DNA from 4 places in the Paenibacillus puldeungensis genome. Region 4 is predicted to be linked to each of the others. Evidence: riboswitches for the same ligand, from Rfam matches in the RefSeq annotation. Region 4 holds a riboswitch; each other region holds the start of a gene.

Region 1 (3,207 bases), on a different contig from region 4:
ATCGTCCCGGAATATCCGTTAGGAAGGCTGTACCGTGATTTAGCAGGAATGCTGAACCAGACAATCGCCGACATTTCGGATCAGTTTTTTCTCGTTACTGCCGGAATTCCCATTGAATTAAAAAGCAGGGAGTATCGATTATGAGCCGGAAGGATCGTCCGATATTAGCTGCCTTTCAATTTTTGTCCAGGTTTCCGATCCGTGTGGAGCTCGATTTTACGCCCGATCTGCTGCGCAGAAGCGCAAAGTACTATCCGCTTGTGGGAGCGGTGATCGGATTACTGATCTGGGCTGCAGCCGCTATATTCTCTTTGGCGCTCCCTGCGCTCCCTGCTGCGGTCCTGACACTCGTAGTTTGGGTATGGATTACCGGCGGGCTTCATTTGGACGGCTGGATGGACACCGCCGACGGATTGCTCAGCTATAGATCCCGGGATAAAATGCTGGAAATTATGAAGGATAGCCGAGTCGGTGCGATGGGAGTAATGGCTTGCGTATTGCTGCTACTTCTCAAAATGTCGCTTATTGTCTCCTTGCTGGAAAAAGGCCCCTTTTACACCGGGCTGGCCTTCATGACGGCACCAGTATGGAGCCGATGGTTCATGACTTGGGCGATGCGGACATGGCCTAAGGCCCGGCAGGGTGAAGGCCTAGCTAGTCATTTTCAGGGTTTTGAAACCCGTGCTGCTGTCCATTCTGGCGTGCTCGCATTCCTGCTATCGGCATCAGGTATGCTGCTGGCAGAAATCTCTTTGGTGGGGAGAGGGACTGAGCTACCCTGGCTGCAGCTGCTCTTCTATTTTTTGCTCCACCCTATACTTGCTTGGGGGATGGGGACCTGGGCAGCCCGCCGCATAAACGCAAAACTTGGCGGATTAACCGGCGATACCTATGGGGCATTGAACGAAGGACTGGAGGTCTTATTGCTCCTTTTCGCAGTGATTTTGTTTCGGTGATACGCGACCTTAACAACAAACTTTGACAACGCCTCCAAATTTGAGTTAACATAATAATACGCTTAGTTTTCGATGAGTAAAGTCGAAAAGCGGGGGAACCAATCATTGGGGCGAATCGTTTACATCAGAACGTAGGGATCCATCTTTCCCGAGCCCGTCAGCTAACCTCGTTTGCAGTGGATGGGTCATAATTCCTCATATTTTCAGTCATCCATCATTGACCCTTTTTATAGGGTCTTTTTGTTTTTTTATAAGACCTCTCACCGCGAAATTAAGGCGGAGTGCTATATCATTCACTGCGATTGGTTTCTCGCTTCTCTTCATTACGAATCGTCACATTCAAAGGAGGAGATCGAGCATGGCACAGCCCAAGTTTATTACCGACATTGAAAAGGTGAAACAGTTATTCGAACATGAGCGTGAAGAACTACGTCCCATCACCGACAAATTCGTATTTCGAGCAAACGACTATTATCTGAAACTCATTGACTGGAATGATCCTGAGGATCCGATCCGCAAGCTGGTTATCCCAAACACGGGAGAACTCAAGGAGTATGGGCGCTGGGATGCCTCCGACGAAGCCGCCAATTATGTTGTTCCTGGCTGCCAGCACAAATATCGGACAACTGCTTTGTTAATCGTGTCCGAGGTATGTGGTTCATACTGTCGATACTGTTTCCGAAAACGGCTGTTCCGCAATGATGTGAAGGAAGCGATGTCCGACGTGACTCCAGGCATTGAGTATATTGCTAACCACCCCGAAATTAACAATGTACTTCTGACTGGCGGCGACAGTCTCATTCTTGCCACAAAGAAGCTTCGTACCATACTGGAGAAACTACGGTCCATCGAGCATGTTAAAATCATACGCCTCGGCTCCAAAATTCCGGTGTTCAATCCAATGCGCATTTACGAAGATCCCGAGCTGCTCGAGCTAATCAAGGAATTCTCGAGCGTGGAGAAGCGGATTTATGTCATGGCTCATATTAACCATCCCCGCGAAATTACGCCGGAGGCCGTACGTGGTTTTCAAGCGCTGCATGATGCCGGAGCGATCGTCGTTAATCAAACACCAATTCTTAAAGGCATTAACGATGATTCTGCCGTTCTAGGAGATCTGCTAGACCGCTTATCTTGGGCAGGCGTGACACCGTATTATTTTTTCATCAACCGCCCAGTGGCCGGAAACTCTGATTTTGTTATCCCGCTTAAACGGGCATACAGCCTTGTGGAGGAAGCCAAAGCACGAACTTCAGGGCTTGGGAAACGCGTTCGTCTATCCATGAGTCATGCCTCGGGCAAAATAGAGATATTGGCGATTGAAAACGGTCAAGCCTATTTGAAGTATCACCAATCCCGCGATAACGAATACGGCAAGTTTATGGTGCTAGAATGCCCGGACGATGCCGCATGGTTTGATGATCTGCCGGGGAGCGGGGCGTACTGGAGGAAACCGGAGAGTAAGAAGGATAGCTGCCAGACTGCGCTTGAACTATCAGATATTGGCGTGTAGGGCTCAAACGCAAATATATAATGTATCAAAAAAGACGTACTCCCTTGACCGGCTTCGGTGCATGGAGTACGTCTTCTACTGGTAATCAGCAATTGTGCCAGCTACACTTGAAACTTCCCAATGGACTCTCTTAGGGACAAAGCTTGCTCATGCAGCGAGCGAACTGTTTTGGCGTGTGATTCCATTTCGCTGAGCTGTTGCTCGGAATATTTCGAAATTTGTTCCATGTTCTCAAGCGATTTGGCTGTAATGTTTGCCGATTCCTCTACAGAGGCGGTGACTTCCTCCGTACCGGCGGACACCTCTTGCGTAGAGGCGGATACAGATTGGATCGTCAAATTGATATTGTCAATGAGCCGGGTTAATTGTTCGAAGGCAAGCCCAGCTTTCTTTACCCGGTCGGTACCGGACACAATTTCTTGACTGGCGCGGTGCATAGCGTTGACAGAGTTTTCCGATTCCTCGCGAATGCTCAGCAAATATTCCCCGATTTCTTCCATGGCGAGGCGCGATTGCTCAGCCAGCTTCCGCACTTCCTCGGCCACGACGGCAAATCCCTTGCCGTTTTCACCGGCTCGAGCCGCTTCGATCGCAGCGTTTAAGGCAAGAATATTAATCTGCTTCGTGATTTCAGTAATCGTTCCGACCACACTCGCAATGGATTCAGAGCGTTCGTTCAAAACACGGATGTGCGTCAGGGTTTGATCTGCAGCATCTTCAACCTGCTGCATTTGCAGC
Region 2 (3,207 bases), on a different contig from region 4:
GTCTCCACCGACGAGTGAGAAATAGACGGAGGCGGCGAGGAATAGCGTTACCAGACCTTGAAAGATTAGTGCGAACATGATAACACCGGTCTCCGTGCTCTCCGATTGGAAGGCCGGGAGCATATTGATCGTTCCTGCCATGGAAAGAATGAAATAGACGGAGGCTAGGAATATACCTCTTTTAAAGGAGGTATGCATTCTAGTCAGAGCGCTGTATACTATAGCCAAAATGCCAAGCACGAGCGTAAACAGAGCATATCCTCCAAAGGTGAGCCAGTTAGCAATTTTGGTCTGTCCCTTTACATAATCCGTATGTGACTGTGGCACCGAAAAGGAGCTTTCCAGCGAGGAGACCGCGCCGTATTCATAATGCAATTTGATCTGAGCCTGGGATTCTCCTACTTTGGATCCGGGTACATGATACAGGAGACCGACGTCTCCTTCTTTGGATGCCAGTTCCAGTTGATCGCTTTGGAACCCGAATGCTTTTAGGTAAGGTTCGGCGAGCTTTTCCTTTTCCGCGAGGGTCATGTCCCCTTCCCAAGAACGTAAAGAAGCTTCGGTTTCGCTACCATATTTCAGCATCATTTGTTTATTGGCCGTGCTGGCTGAAGCGACTTTCTCAAATCGGACGACTTGGCCGGTCGTCATATGTACGTCAACGTTAAGCTGGTTTAATACCGCATCCGGGTGGGTAAAATGAACACGAAAAACGTCGTAAGGAAATTTTTTCTCATATTTCTTCGAAAATGATGCCAGCAGGTCCTCTTTGGTTAAATAACCATAAAGATCTGAATTGGTCTCGTAAGTAACTAGTGCCTGCTCCTGCCCGTCTAATTTCATTTGTAATACGGATTGAGCGAATTTTATCGCTTCATTTCTGGCTTGCTGCTTGGAGATGACCTTGTTTGATTGGTCCATTTCCAGTGTTTCAGAAGCCGTTGATGGAAATACTTGTACAAACAAGAAAATAATCAGTCCGAGAGCGGCCAGCACCCAGATCGATTTTTGATTTAGGATGCGACCGAATGGTTTCGTGGAAGAATTCATTTCCAAAGAACTCCTTTAATAATAATTTGTTTGAAATCGCATGAATTGTTTCCAAGTGCGTCAAAGTAAAGATAACACAGCGTTAAAACCTTCGCCATAGCAGAAGGGAAAATCTTGTAAAGGCGCAATAACATCTGCCAGCCTTAGCATGACTCAGATTTAAAGCGAACTTAAAGATTGTTTCGCTGCTTTTAGCCAATTTTACAGCTTTTTCATGGAAATACAACTTTGTAGTGGAAGTGAATAAGGATTATAATCCATTTGACGAAAATGAAATGAAAATTTATGAAAAAAAGAATATCGGCCGAATTTCAATTTGAAAACGGGGGAACCGATTTTTTGGGGGTGAATTTCGCGTAAACTTGCGGCTACTTGCCACAACCAGCGAATAGGGCAACTGTGCATGTCCGAATCCGGCAGCTAACCTCGTAGGCCTTTGCAACAGGAGCCAAACACCGAAAGGCATTGGAAATCCAGTGCTTTTTTTCTTTTGTTCTTTTTTAACTACAACGATGAGGTGAATATGTTGTTCTTCAAAAAAATCAGCTTATCTCCGCCACAAATTTTGGTGATGGGATTTGCGCTTATTATTTTGCTGGGTTCGGTTTTGCTGATGCTCCCGATTTCCAGCACAAAGGGAACGACGTTGCCTTTTGTTGATGCACTGTTTACGGCCACTTCAGCTACTTGCGTTACGGGCTTGGTCGTTCGCGACACCGGCACCTATTTCTCCACGTTTGGGCAAGTTGTCATTGTCATGTTAATACAGGTGGGCGGTCTCGGCTTCATGACCATGGCAACGTTGTTCTCACTCGTTTTGAAACGCAAAATATCGCTTAGAGACCGTTTACTCCTCCAAGAGGCGATGAACCAAAACACGATGGAGGGTATCGTAAGATTAATTCGAAAGGTATTGATGTATTCCCTCGTTATTGAATCCTGCGCGGCCCTAATCTTTGCCATCCGCTGGTCATTTGATATGCCGATTGGGAGGGCGTTGTATTACGGTGTATGGCATGCGGTGTCTATGTTTAACAATGCGGGGTTCGATTTATTCGGAGAATATAGGAGCCTGACGCAATATGTCGCTGATCCCATCGTCAACTTTGTTGCCATGTTCCTGATTGTATCTGGTGGCATCGGGTTTATTGTATTATCTGACATCATTGAATTTCGGCGACATCGCAGATTTTCGCTACATTCCAAAGTCGTACTATCTATGACTTCCGCTCTGATTTTGATCGGCGCGATTGTCATTTTCATATTTGAATTCACGAATCCTAGAACGCTTGAACCACTGGGTTGGAGCGGGAAAATTTGGAGCTCCTTCTTTCAATCGGTTACGCCAAGAACGGCGGGAGCCAATACGCTCGATATCGGTGCATTGCGCCAGGCAACCCAATTTTTCATCATTATTCTGATGTTTATCGGGGCTTCGCCTAGCTCTACCGGGGGCGGGATCAAAACAACGACATTTACGATTCTCGTTGGCGCGGTGGCTTCCATGATTCGTGGACGCTCCGACCTTGTGCTGTTTCGTTACCGGCTTACTCAAGAACGGATCTTCAAGGCAATCACACTTACGATGTTATCCTTGTTCCTGGTCATTGCGGTGGCCATGGTGCTGTCAACGACGGAGGATGCAAGCTTCCTTAGCATTTTGTTTGAAACGACCTCTGCGTTTGGTACCGTCGGTCTAACGATGGGGTTAACCGGAAAACTGACAGTGATCGGTAAAATTATTATTAGCCTCACCATGTTCGCCGGACGGCTCGGACCGCTGACGCTGGCTTATGCGCTTGGACCGAAGAAGGGTAAAGAATTATATCGCCACCCGGAAGGCAAAATGATTATAGGATAAGGGGATTAACCAAACGATGAAAACACAGCAGTTTGTAGTGATCGGACTTGGGCGTTTTGGCTCAAGTTTGGCACTGGAGCTCATGGATCTTGGCTATGAGGTCCTAGGCATTGACCGGAATGAGGAGCTGGTCGACGAAATGAGCGATCATCTGACGCATGCTGTCGTAGCGGATGCAACGGATGAGGAAGTCTTGAAATCGCTAGGTGTTCGCAACTTTGATTGCGGGGTAGTAGCAATTGGTAATGACATCCAAATGAGCATCCTCGCCGCTATTTTGCTTAAAGACCTAGGAA
Region 3 (3,207 bases), on a different contig from region 4:
CCTTAGCAAGCCGAAAAACTTGGCAGAACTGCGGAAGAAGTACTCTGAAACGTTTAAATTCCGAGGGGATTCTGAGATTAAGCAGGTGGCCCTAACTTTTGACGATGTGCCTGATCCCAGATTCACACCTCAAATTTTAGAAGCTCTGCGAAAGGAAGGGGTGAAGGCGACCTTTTTCATCGTTGGTAGTCGAGCTAAGAAGTTTCCCACACTTGTAAAACGAATCCACTCCGAAGGACATCTTATAGGGAATCACTCCTTTAGCCACCCTGCTTTCAAGAAACGTTCGTTGAAACAGTTTCAAAATGAAATCTTGCGCACGGAAAAAGTTATACAGCGCACCGTTGGCTATAGGCCAAAGCTGATCCGTCCACCTTACGGTGAGATAAAGGAAGAACAGGTCAAATGGCTTAAGAAAAACGGATATATGATCGTCAATTGGGACGTGGATTCTTTGGATTGGAAAGGTCTTAGCAAAGAAAAGGTTAAGCGAAATGTCTTATCTTCCGTTGGCCCCGGCTCCATCGTTCTCCACCATGGCGGCGGAGGGGTAGGCTCTGACTTGACAGGAACGGTCAAGGCATTGCCGGAAATTATCCGTTTTCTCAAAGCCAGCGGCTACAGCTTTGTCGATTTGACCGAGCTACTGCATACCGTCAAATACCGATAACTATAAAAATAAAGGGCTCTCCCTTTAAGGAAAGCCCTTTTATTTTTAAACTAGTTTAAAATATAAAGTGTTACGTCCTGATAGCCGAAATGAGCTACCGCTTTTTGGCTACCGGGGATAAAAATATCGATACGCCGGCCTTTTATTGCTCCGCCCTGGTCGCTAGCTGTCGCCACAAATGCCTGCTTCGGAAGTCCTGAATGGCTGTGACCAGTAACGAGCACCTTGGTGCCCATAGGAATCACTTTCGGATCGACCGCGATCGTACCCAGCTTTAGAGGCTTACCGAAATAGTCGACAGCTCCCCATTTTCCGTTCTCACTTTCGGCTGCGGAATAAGCGCTCGCTTTTACCTGCAGTGTGCTACTGTAATTAAACGTCTTGCCCCACGCCTCAACCATATTTTCGGCAGATATTACGCTAAGTGGCGATACAGCTGCTTTTGCAGCCTCTATGGTTTCAATCTTAGCAGGCCCGGCTGTGGATAAGGCACGAAGTTCCTTCCCAGGGATAGTGATGTCCATCCCTTCGTAAATATTCGTTGGATTAACATCCTTATTCGCATTCATCAACTGCACAAGATTCACTCCGTACTTCTGGGCCAATTCGTAGAAGGTGTCTCCCTCCTTAGCCTTATGTACTGTGTCCGCATATACGGGTGCCGTCTGAAGAACCATTGCAATACTTGCGGCTGCGACCGCTGATTTTAAAACCTTAGACCAAATACGTTGTTTCAACATGATGCCCTCCTTTGCGATCGCCTGCGGAGTTAGTTGTCGGATTCGGGAAAAAGGATTGTCCCCGGCGCTTAAGTAAGCGCTTCACCCCAAGAAAACATCGATAGCCATCAATAGCCATCTGTCTTCATAAATCGTCCCCCGCACCTGCTTGGAGCAGGTTTCGGCCTTTTGAATATATCACAATTTTGTTACCAATTGAACGTGAAAATATTCCCAACTAAAAATAAGGCCGACGCAACGCGCCTTTCTCAAGCCTAGAAGTAAACATATTGTTATCTATTTAGTTGATCCTGTCATCAAAATTAAAAACCGCCCAGATCAACCGGACGGTCCTTAAATAGCGAGATATTATAGCACTTTTCCTAAAAAATCCTGTGTCCGCTGATGCTGTGGCGAACCAAATACTTGCTGTGGTGTTCCTTGCTCGACGATAACGCCTTGGTCCATGAACAAGATTCGATCTCCTACCTCGCGGGCAAAGCCCATCTCATGGGTTACGATTACCATCGTCATACCGCGCTCAGCCAGCTTTTTCATAACGTCAAGCACCTCACCGACCATCTCGGGGTCAAGTGCAGACGTAGGTTCATCAAACAGCATCACATGCGGTTCCATGGCTAACGCCCGGGCAATGGCAATCCGCTGCTTCTGACCGCCGGACAGCTGGGATGGATATGCGTCCCGCTTGTCTTCAAGACCGACTGTGCGCAGCAAATCCATAGCTATTGCTTCCGCTTTGCTCTTATCCATCTTCTTCACGCGAATCGGCGCTAAGGTGATGTTATCGATTACCGTTTTGTGCGGGAACAAATTAAATTGCTGGAACACCATCCCCATCTTTTCACGGGTCTTATTAATGTTGTGCCCCTTTCCTGTAATGGACTCGCCCTCAAACTTAATTTCACCTTGGGTCGGCTCTTCTAGCAGGTTCAAGCAGCGCAGAAAAGTACTTTTCCCCGAACCACTAGGGCCAATGACTACGACGACTTCCCCTTTAGAGATTTCCAAGTCAATGCCCTTCAAAATATGCAGCGAACCGAATTTTTTATGCAAATCATTAACGATGATCACTGGTCTTCAACTTCCTTTCGAATATACCTAATATACGGGATAAGGTAAATGTCAGGATAAAGTACATAACCGCTACGATTAAGTATGGTGTCATCCCGTTATACGTAATACCGACAATCGCACCGGATTGGAAAATGAGCTCGGTGATCCCGATGATCGAAACGATAGACGATTCCTTGATAATCGTTACGAACTCATTGCCGATCGCTGGAAGCACTGTCTTAACCGCTTGTGGAATAATTATAAACCGTAAAGCCATTCCACGCGTCATCCCCAAAGAACGCGCCGCCTCTCCTTGTCCGCGGTCAACGCCTTGAATTCCTGCCCTGAAAATTTCTGCCAAATAAGCGGAACTGTTAATCGATAACGTAATCGCACCGGATTCAATCGGGGAAAAACTAATTCCGATTGTAGGAAAACCGTAGTGAATAATAAATAACTGCACAAGCATTGGAGTACCACGCAGAAATTCTACCCACGCGTGACCTATAAAACGGACAATCCCCCAGGAAGACATACGGATCAACGCAACAATCATCCCTAGAATAAAGCCACAAAATACCCCGATGGCTGCGAGCAAAAGGGTATATTGCAAACCGGTTAGAAAATAGCTCCGATATTCGATAAACATATCAATGAGATTCATAAAGCGATCATTCCTCCTATTTTACCTAAAAACCTAAAACAAAAAAATAGAAAATAGCGAATGAGCTCCGCTATTTTCTG
Region 4 (3,207 bases):
ATTGCCGTCGGCGCCAGAATAATGAACGGATGCACCAGAATCGCAATCGCGATCAGCTTCATCTCACGCGGCTCAATCTTGCGGCCAAGGAACTCCGGCGTGCGGCCGACCATCAGTCCGCAGATGAATACGGCGAGTATGGCATACATCAGCATATTGACCAGTCCGACGCCTTTTCCGCCGAATACGACGTTCAGCATCATCTCCGCCAGCGGCACCAGACCGCCGAGCGGGGTCAGCGTATCGTGCATATTGTTGACCGTGCCGGTCGTCGCTGCCGTCGTCACGGTAGTGAACAGCGCAGATTGGGCAATGCCGAAGCGTACCTCTTTCCCCTCCATGCTGCCCTGTGAAGCATCGATACCAAACGCGTTCAGCGCCGGATTGCCGCTCTTCTCGGCTGTATAGACAACGGTAAGGAATACGAGGAACAAAACCATCATCGCCGAGAATATAACCCACCCCTGCTTGCGGCTCTTTGCGAATCTGCCGTACATAAAAGGCAGCGCCGCGGGCAACGACCACATCGACAGGATCTCGATCACATTGGTCAGCGGGCTCGGATTCTCAAACGGATGCGCCGAGTTGGCACCCATGAAGCCGCCGCCGTTGGTACCCAAATGCTTGATCGACTCCAGCGAGGCGATAGGCCCGATGGCGATATGCTGCGTCGTACCCTGCAGCGTCGTTACCGTCAGCGTAGGATCAAGCGTCTGCGGTACCTGCAGCGCGACCAGCACGAGCGTGACGATCACCGCCAGCGGAAAAAAAATCCGCGTATGCGCCTTGACGAAATCCTCAAAGAAGTTACCCAGCGTCTTGCCCTTGCTTGTAATGCCCCGGACAAACGCGACCGCTACCGAGAAGCCGGTAGCTGCTGACGTAAACATCATCATCATGATCACGGCCATTTGAGTGAAATAGGTCAGCCCTGTCTCGCCGCTGTAATGCTGCAGGTTTGTGTTCGTAATGAAGCTTATAACCGTGTTCAGCACCAGCGTTGGCTCCATATTGCCGGTATCGTTCGGATTAAGCGGCAAGCCGCTCTGCACCCGCAGCAGCAAGTAACTTACCGCGACGAGTACGAAGTTGGTTGCGATAAAGCTAACCGCGTACCGCTTCCAGCTCATGCCCGCGCGATTCTTCAACCCGATGATCGCATAGATAGGCTTCTCGGCCCACCCAAATATTTTATCCGTACGATTAGGTTCGTTAGAGAAGACGTGATACAAATAATTCCCGAGCGGTTTGGCAATCAGCATCAAGATGCCGATCACAATTACAATTTGAAATATATCCATGACCGTTCCTCCCACTAAAAAAACTCATTAAAACTTTTCCGGATGAAGCAAGGCATAGATCAGGTAGATCAGCAATGCAAGCGTGAAAATCAACACGATTGTCATTCGCGTTCGCCTCCCGCATCCTCTATCGTTCTTCCGCACCAAACGACAAACCCGATCACAAGCGCGAAGGCTGCGGTCAACGTTAGTATCATCCCAATATCCAGCATCACGACACTCCTCCAATAGTTAATCAGTCAGATCGCTGAGTAGAAACCCGACTTCCCCGTTTTTTGTGTATACCACATAGGAAGCACCGAGTTTTTTATAAATCGCCTCGGGATGCCACGTGGTCGTCACAACAGTTGTCGCTTTGCAGGAAAACCGGGCAACAAACTGCAAATACTGGCAGCTCAACGGTAGACTGGACTCAAAAATGAAAACTCGCCCGATCGGAAATACAGGCATCTCCCCTGCCTTATTACGGGTAGTACTTACACGCAAAATCTCATTTACTCCGATTTCCCTCAGCAGCTTTTCTTCCCTTTTGTTATTGGTTAAGGCTGCTACCGGAACGTTTTGATGCATAAGCAACCGAATGAAGTTTCTCCCCGCTTTATTTGAAGCGGCCACTAAAATACGGCTTTTCTCCATGCGCTCCTCCTCCTAATCAAGGAAAAAGGCAACAAAAAAGAAGCTTTGGAAAAGAGGAACCTTTTCCGCGGCTTCTTGATCATGACGCAGTCATCCTGATCGGCTCGCGACAAATGTTGCCTCTCCAATACGCTTACGAGGTTAGCTGACGGATTCGGGCGTGAGAGTCGCCCTACACCCTGCACCGAAAGTGCCTGGTGATTCACCCCATGAAGCCGATTGCGGCTTCCATTGGTTCCCCCGTTCCTTAACATCAAGGACTCAGCGTTTATAAATCATTATTTATAAAAATCAATTACAAGCGGTTGATTCATCCTCTCCCTCAAAAAAACATGCTTCGTTTCGCCTGCGGGTTAGCTGACGGCTTCGGGCGGTGAGAGACGCCCTATCTTCGGTTTAAATGATTCATGAGCGAAGAAATCCGTCCCAAACAGTTCTGATCAACTTGCTCTCACACACAAGCTTTCAGTCCGTTTACTCCCCCGTTTTTGATCGGCACCCCAATTCAGAATCGAATAGCAATTCAACTCATGGACCGTATCTTACTCTTCGGAATTTTTTTTGTAAAACGTCACAGTTCGAATATTCGTTGAAATATGGAATATTAAGATTAAGTTAGCGTTATCAAAACGGAGAATCTTCAATTTTCTCTCAAATACTCATGATTATAGGACTTTTCACGCATTTTTATGGAATTTTTACACCTATAACCGGTTTATTTTATTTCTTTTTTACATTACCCTAAACTTATAGTAGGAACGGATACATGACAGACAGGAAGGGGTAAAAATGCACAAAATGCACAAGCTGAAAACGATCTGGATGCCTTATGTAAGCATCACACTGCTCATCGCTTGCATGACCGTCGCAATGCATCCATTCGGTCTTGCTTTTGATTTAGTCAATGTAGCGCTTCTTTTTTTGCTACCTGTACTTCTAAGCGCCGCCTTTTGGGGACTACGTCCTGCTTTGTACGCAGCCGTTTTGGGGGTTCTGGCTTTCGATTTCTTCTTCGTTTCTCCCTTTCTGAGTTTCGGTATAACGGACTTGCGCTATTTAATTTCATTCGGCGTTTATTTGGCAGTCGCCACGTTAACGGCCAGCCTGGCGGTAAAGCTGAAACGGCAACTGCTCTACTCCAAGCAGAGGGAGGCGCACACAGCCGTACTTTATGAGCTCAGCCAGCAGATGAGCAATATTACAGACATTCACTCCTTGTTAGACAATGTCTCCCGGCAAGTTTCACAAACCATAGGTTCGGAGAACGCAA

What was found. Region 4 has a riboswitch for cyclic di-AMP ahead of ACFQ3W_RS13670 (hypothetical protein). Riboswitches for the same ligand answer to the same signal wherever they lie in the genome.
Region 1: linked by a shared signal. The riboswitch ahead of ACFQ3W_RS22290 (KamA family radical SAM protein) and the one ahead of ACFQ3W_RS13670 (hypothetical protein) in region 4 are both predicted to bind cyclic di-AMP.
Region 2: linked by a shared signal. The riboswitch ahead of ACFQ3W_RS17725 (TrkH family potassium uptake protein) and the one ahead of ACFQ3W_RS13670 (hypothetical protein) in region 4 are both predicted to bind cyclic di-AMP.
Region 3: linked by a shared signal. The riboswitch ahead of ACFQ3W_RS05280 (3D domain-containing protein) and the one ahead of ACFQ3W_RS13670 (hypothetical protein) in region 4 are both predicted to bind cyclic di-AMP.

The regions. Positions count from the first base shown of each region.
Region 1 covers NZ_JBHTLM010000023.1:45,157-48,363, reverse strand. The annotation lists gene cobU (bifunctional adenosylcobinamide kinase/adenosylcobinamide-phosphate guanylyltransferase) at 1-144, shown strand, start outside; gene cobS (adenosylcobinamide-GDP ribazoletransferase) at 141-956, shown strand; cyclic di-AMP (ydaO/yuaA leader) riboswitch at 1,006-1,147, shown strand; gene ACFQ3W_RS22290 (KamA family radical SAM protein) at 1,315-2,469, shown strand; gene ACFQ3W_RS22285 (methyl-accepting chemotaxis protein) at 2,571-3,207, opposite strand, start outside.
Region 2 covers NZ_JBHTLM010000014.1:17,206-20,412, reverse strand. The annotation lists gene ACFQ3W_RS17730 (CPBP family intramembrane glutamic endopeptidase) at 1-1,050, opposite strand, end outside; cyclic di-AMP (ydaO/yuaA leader) riboswitch at 1,343-1,500, shown strand; gene ACFQ3W_RS17725 (TrkH family potassium uptake protein) at 1,574-2,911, shown strand; gene ACFQ3W_RS17720 (potassium channel family protein) at 2,928-3,207, shown strand, end outside.
Region 3 covers NZ_JBHTLM010000003.1:77,537-80,743, reverse strand. The annotation lists gene ACFQ3W_RS05285 (polysaccharide deacetylase family protein) at 1-670, shown strand, start outside; gene ACFQ3W_RS05280 (3D domain-containing protein) at 721-1,410, opposite strand; cyclic di-AMP (ydaO/yuaA leader) riboswitch at 1,414-1,586, opposite strand; gene ACFQ3W_RS05275 (amino acid ABC transporter ATP-binding protein) at 1,759-2,481, opposite strand; gene ACFQ3W_RS05270 (amino acid ABC transporter permease) at 2,468-3,127, opposite strand.
Region 4 covers NZ_JBHTLM010000009.1:28,926-32,132, reverse strand. The annotation lists gene kdpA (potassium-transporting ATPase subunit KdpA) at 1-1,301, opposite strand, end outside; gene kdpF (K(+)-transporting ATPase subunit F) at 1,329-1,406, opposite strand; gene ACFQ3W_RS13670 (hypothetical protein) at 1,533-1,937, opposite strand; cyclic di-AMP (ydaO/yuaA leader) riboswitch at 2,053-2,214, opposite strand; gene ACFQ3W_RS13665 (ATP-binding protein) at 2,727-3,207, shown strand, end outside.